DNA from 2 places in the Streptococcus sp. 20925_1_22 genome. Region 1 is predicted to be linked to the other one. Evidence: predicted binding sites of a transcription regulator. Region 1 holds the regulator's gene; the other holds the start of a gene.

Region 1 (3,153 bases):
GCTGGAGATCTTCTAGTCACAGCTGACTTGGAAGCAATCAAAGAAGCAGGACGTGAAACTTCAACAATCGTAGTCTTCACCAATGCAGCAGCCATCAAGTCTGTAACGGTAGAAAAACTTGGTCAAGCATCTGCTAAGACAGTTGTTGCTAAGGTTGAATTGTAATATAGAAAAGAGAAATCATGGCAAAATTCCTGACATTAAATACTCATAGTTGGATGGAAGAAGAGCAAGAAACCAAGCTTAATCAGCTTGCAGAACGCATTCTTCAAGAAAAATATGATGTCATTTGCCTGCAGGAAGTCAATCAATTAACGGAGTCTGAACAGGTTGTTCAGGCTCCTTTCTATCAGGCGGTTGAGGGTGCAATTGAGATTCATCAAGACCATTTTGCTCTTTGTTTGGTAGAAAAATTGGCTGAGGCAGGACTGGACTATCATTGGTCCTGGGCCTATAATCATATTGGGTTTGATATTTACAACGAAGGAGTGGCAATCCTATCTAGAAATCCTATGGCTCCTAGAGAAGTTCTGGTATCAGAGGCTAATGATCCTACGGATTACCATACCCGCAAGGTCTTGCTAGTCGAGACTGAGGTAGAAGGTCAATTGCTGACAATTGCCTCCTGCCATCTGTCTTGGTGGGATAAAGGTTTTCAGGGGGAATGGGCTAAGCTTGAAGCAGAGCTGCTAAAAGCAGAAAGTCCCTTGGTCCTGATGGGGGACTTCAACAATCCGGTCGGACAGCAAGGCTACCAGGCCATCTTAGCCAGTCCGCTGAAGCTGCAGGATAGTCATACCGCTGCAAAAGAAGCTAGCGGAGAGGCAACAGTAGAAGGGACTATCGCAGGCTGGGATGATAATAAGCATGCTCTGAAGATTGATTATGTTTTCACTAGTCAAGGGATGGACGTTGAGCGCTCCGCTGTCGTTTTTGACGGGAAAGAAACCCCTGTTGTCAGTGACCATTTCGGTTTAGAAGTGCAAGTGACTTTATAATAGTAAAAAGATGAGGCAAGACTGAGAATGAGACAGGTTTGCCTCTCTTTTTCTTTTTGATAAACATATTTTTAGATCAAAATGGTGAAATTTTACCCTCCAAACGGCTGTCTTTTGTTATTCTTGAAAACGTGTTATAATGAAGTATTAGGATTCTAGGAGGAAATGGTATGCGTTGTCCGAAATGTGGTGGGAATAAATCAAGTGTAGTTGATAGCAGACAGGCAGAAGATGGAAATACGATCCGCCGTCGCCGTGAGTGTGAAGAATGTCAGCACCGCTTCACGACCTACGAGCGCGTCGAAGAGAGAACCCTAGTGGTTGTCAAAAAGGACGGGACACGTGAGCAATTTTCTCGGGATAAGATTTTTAACGGTATTATTCGCTCCGCTCAAAAGCGGCCAGTATCTAGTGACGAAATAGAGGAGATTGTCAACCGAATCGAGCAAAAGGTCCGCAGTCAGAGCGACAATGAAATCAATAGTGAATATATTGGATCCTTAGTCATGGATGAACTGGCAGAGCTGGATGAAATCACCTACGTTCGTTTCGCCAGTGTTTACCGGAGTTTCAAGGATGTGGGCGAGCTAGAAAGCCTGCTCAAGCAGATTACCAAGGGGTCCAAGAAGAAAAAGGACAAATAAATGAAACCAAACCATCAGTTTTCTTTCTTGCGCAATAATGCAGTCAGCCCAGATATTGCTATCTTGACCAAGCTCTATCTGCCGATTCTGGGGAGAGAAGCGGTAACACTTTATCTTTATCTGCTGTCTTTTGGGGATAATGGACAAAAGCAGCACCTCTTCAGTCAGATTCTCAATCATTTAGATTTTGGACTTAATATTTTAGAAGAAAATTTTGAGCGTTTGGCGGCGATTAAGCTAGTGGACCTTTATCAAACAGATGACCGATATCTGATACAACTCCACCCGACCTTAACGGCGGAGGAATTTTTCAGCCATAATGTGTACAGCCGGCTCTTGGAAAAGAAAATCGGCGAAGCTGCTGCAGAAACCCTGCGACCAGAAAATCCTAGCGGAGAGAAATTGGTCAAACCTTTTATGCAGGTGTTTGGTATGGAAGCTGAGCAACCAAGAGCAGTGCGAAAGGTCAATGATTTTGATTTGGAGTACTTCAAGCAACGGATGGCTCAGGACAATCTTCGTTTTGCCAATGAAAAGGAAGATGTGCTAGAATTGTTTGCAATTGCTGAGCAGAAAAAGTGGACTTGGTATGAGACCTATGTCTTGGCTAGAGAAACTGCAGTTTCTCAGGTTATTTCGACCAAGCGGATGAAGCAAAAGCTAGCTCAGAAGCCAGCAGAAGGTCAGTTTTCTAAGCAAGAGCAGTCTATTATCCAAGAAGCGAAACGAACATCGCCAATGGTTTTCCTGGCAGAAATCAAAAAAACCCGTCAGGCTGCTATTACGCGGACGGAGAGAAAGCTTTTGCTGGATTTAGCTGAATTAGGCCTTTTGGACGAAGTTATCAACGTAATCTTGCTCTTGACCTTTAATAAGGTGGATTCAGCCAATCTCAATGAAAAGTATGCTCTCAAGGTAGCCAATGATTTTTCTTATCAAAAGGTGACGACAGCTGAGGAAGCTGTCTTGAAAATCCGTGAGCGCAACCAGCAGCCCCAGAACCGTCCAGCTAAATCTGGACAAGGCTCTACCAAGAGCAACGTACCTGACTGGAGTCAGCCGGATTATAAAAATGAAACGAGTGCAGAGAAGCAGGCCGAGCTTGAAGAGCAGAAACGTCGGCTCTTAGCCAAACTTGAAGGAGGAGGCGAATAAATGGAGAAAATAGGACAGAATATGCCTCATATGAATAGGGTGAGGCAGTTTGACTATCAGGAGCTGGTCAAGCAGATTATGGCCGATCCAGATGTGGCAGCCTTTATCCAGCAGGAAAAGCTGACCCAAGCTGAGATTCAGCGCAGTGTTTCCAAGTTTAACCAGTATATTACGGAGCGCAACCGCTTTTTGCTGGGGGATGAGACCTATATTGCTAAGGGCTATAAGCCAATCTTGGTGAAAAATGAAGGCTACGCGGATGTTGCCTATGAAGAGACGCCTGAGTTGATTGAGCAGGAGAGACAGGAAGCCATTAGAAGCCGTCTCAATCTTATCAGCCTACCAGCCAGTCTCAA
Region 2 (3,153 bases), on a different contig from region 1:
TTCATTTCATGTGGCATATCGAAATAAGGAAGTTCCTTATCTCCACCAATGTCCATCGTACGAACAACAACTGGTTTTCCATTCATGCCTTCAAGCACAGCCTTGTATGCTTCATACTGCTCATCTTCTGTCGGGAAGTCTTGAGAGTCCATATAAAGGAACTCAGTCCGGTAAAGACCAACTGCTTCTGCACCGTTAGCATTGACACCTTCAACGTCTTTTGGTGTACCGATATTAGCTGCCAATTCGAAGTGCTTGCCATCTGCAGTCACAGTCTGAGCATCTTTAAGCAATTCCCATTCAGCTTTTTGCTTAGCATAAGCCTCACCAGCTGCTTTAAATGCTGCGATTTGCTCTTCAGTTGGGTTGATAATCACTTCACCAGTGATACCGTTAGCTGCAATCACATCGCCGTCTTTTACAAGCTCAGTAATGTTATTAGTTCCCAATACTGCTGCGATTTCAAGCGTACGTGCCATGATAGCAGAGTGGCTTGTACGGCCGCCGATATTAGTTACAAAAGCTTTAACAAATTTCTTATCCAGCTGTGCTGTATCAGAAGGAGTCAAGTCATGAGCAATCACAACTGATTCTTCATTGATAGACGCTGGGTTTGGCAATTTCTTGCCCAGAAGGTTAGCAAGAACACGTTTTGTCACGTCGCGGATATCTGCTGCACGTTCCTGCATATATGGATTGTCGTCCATGTTTTCAAAGAGAGTGATAAACATGTCCGTTACTTCTTTCAGACCAGCTTCTGCATTGGTCTTTTTCGCACGGATTGTTTCTTTGATTTGCCCAACCATTTCAGGGTCAGCAAGTACCATTAAGTGAGCGTCAAACACCTGAGCGGCTTCCTCACCAAGGCTATCTACTGCTTTCTCACGGATAACAGAAAGCTCGTTCTGTGAAGCTTCAAGAGCTGCATCCAAACGAGCCTCTTCTGCATTCGTATCTTCGACTGAAACAGTCTCAAATGATAAATCCGGTTGAACTAATAGATATGCCTTAGCAACGGCAACACCGTCAGATGCTGCAATTCCTTTAAGCATTTCTGTCATATTAAGCCAATCCTTCTTTTTCCATTGTTTCAGAGATTGCAGCGATAGCATCGTCTGCATCTGCACCTTCAGCTGAGATCTTAACATCAGCTCCTTGGCCAACACCGAGACTCATAACACCCATGATAGATTTCAAGTTTACTGATTTACCTTTGTATTCAAGCGTAATGTCTGAAGCGAATTTGCTAGCAGTTTGAACCAACAAAGTTGCTGGACGTGCGTGAATACCTGTTTCTGCTACAATGTGGAAATCTTTAGAAGCCATAGTTAGACTCTCCTTTTAAATAATTCTTTTTGAGTTATTGTGATAACCCTTACAAGTTGATATTATATCACCTTTTGAAATCTTTTTCAAGAATTTTATAGCCCGCTTACAAAATATTTCTTAGGAAATGAAAACTCTTCTTATTATATTGAAGAGAGAATTTTCGAGCTAAATCCCACATTCCCCAAGCTTTATTCAAAAATGGCTTCCACTAAGTTTTTAATCATAAATTTCTTATTTTTATAGTAGTTAATTTCCATAAATTAAGAATATAAACTCCTCCCTCCACTCCTGCTAGTGATTACCTAAATTCTGTAACACAAGATATTGGATTTTGGTTTTTGAGAGGAAAAGCCACCAGTCATTTGTCTAAAGTTTTAAGACTTGTTTAAGCATTGCTGCATCAGCATTTTGCTCCTTTTCTGCAATTTTTCACTTCTTTTCACCGCTTATACAAACACTATATATTGTATTGTAATCTATCCTATAACAAAATATCACACAATATTTAGTTCAAAACTATTGACATTCTATTTTCTTTTAGATATACTAGTTTCGTATTATTTAAAAGAAAAAACGAAAGTTTAGAGGAATTTTTAATGGTAACTATTTACTCAAAAAACAACTGCGTTCAGTGCAAAATGACCAAGCGCTTCTTAGATACTAATCATGTAGAATACCGCGAAATCAACTTGGATGAACAGCCAGAATTCATTGACCATGTCAAAGATCTTGGTTTCAATGCTGCTCCTGTGATTCAGACAGCAACTGAGGCATTTTCTGGTTTCCAACCTGGTAAATTGAAAAAACTGTCTTAATGTAGTTTATTTTGAGGGCAGCGCGCCTTGATCGGGAGATAAACTAAAAGACAGATTATCAGGGCAAACTGCAGCTCCTATGCTCATAGGAGCCGTTTCTTTTGTAAGGCGGAACTTTTTCTGCCAGCTAAATAATCATTACTTATATAGAAAAGGAAAAACATGGGACTCAAACATTTAGAGGATGTGACATACTTCCGACTCAACAACGAAATCAACCGTCCAGTTAATGGTCAGATTATGCTTCATAAAGATCAAGAAGCCTTAAAAGCTTTTTTTAAAGAAAACGTTGAGCCGAACACCAAGCAATTTTCTTCTATTACAGAAAAGATTGAATATTTAATAGAAGAAAACTATTTGGAGAAGGAATTTATCCAGCTCTACTCTCCGGAATACATCGAGGAGCTGACTGCTTTTATCCATGCTCAAGATTTCAAGTTTAAATCTTTCATGGCTGCTTATAAGTTCTACAACCAGTATGCACTGAAGACCAATGATGGTGAATACTATCTGGAAAGCATGGAAGATCGGGTACTCTTCAACGCCCTCTACTTTGCCAACGGAGATGAAGCTATTGCCAAGGATATTGCTAATGAAATCATCCACCAGCGCTATCAACCGGCGACACCAAGCTTCCTTAACGCTGGTCGGGCTCGTCGCGGCGAATTGGTGTCCTGCTTCCTCATCCAAGTAACCGATGATATGAACTCAATCGGCCGCTCCATCAACTCTGCCCTGCAATTGTCTCGTATCGGAGGCGGGGTCGGTATTTCCCTCAGCAATCTGCGGGAAGCTGGAGCACCTATCAAGGGTTATGAAGGAGCTGCATCTGGCGTTGTGCCTGTTATGAAACTCTTTGAGGACAGCTTCTCCTACTCTAACCAGCTGGGCCAACGTCAGGGAGCTGGGGTTGTTTACCTCAATGTCTTCCACCCAGATATCATCGCCTTCCTTTCTACTAAGAAAGAAAATGCTGACGAAAAAGTTCGGGTTAAAACCCTCTCACTCG

The links. The regulator NrdR, encoded in region 1, represses ribonucleotide reductase genes. The targets are predictions, from matches to a motif close to ACACNATATATNGTGT.
Region 2: nrdH (glutaredoxin-like protein NrdH) is a predicted target of NrdR. The motif match lies at 1,784-1,799, and genes of this name have one in related genera.

What each region holds. Positions count from the first base shown of each region.
Region 1 covers NZ_JAPVYE010000010.1:25,479-28,631, forward strand. The annotation lists gene O3621_RS11150 (PTS transporter subunit IIBC) at 1-165, shown strand, start outside; gene O3621_RS11155 (endonuclease/exonuclease/phosphatase family protein) at 183-998, shown strand; gene nrdR (transcriptional regulator NrdR) at 1,169-1,642, shown strand; gene O3621_RS11165 (DnaD domain protein) at 1,643-2,797, shown strand; gene dnaI (primosomal protein DnaI) at 2,798-3,153, shown strand, end outside.
Region 2 covers NZ_JAPVYE010000005.1:64,971-68,123, forward strand. The annotation lists gene ptsP (phosphoenolpyruvate--protein phosphotransferase) at 1-1,061, opposite strand, end outside; gene O3621_RS08040 (phosphocarrier protein HPr) at 1,063-1,326, opposite strand; gene nrdH (glutaredoxin-like protein NrdH) at 1,926-2,144, shown strand; gene nrdE (class 1b ribonucleoside-diphosphate reductase subunit alpha) at 2,307-3,153, shown strand, end outside.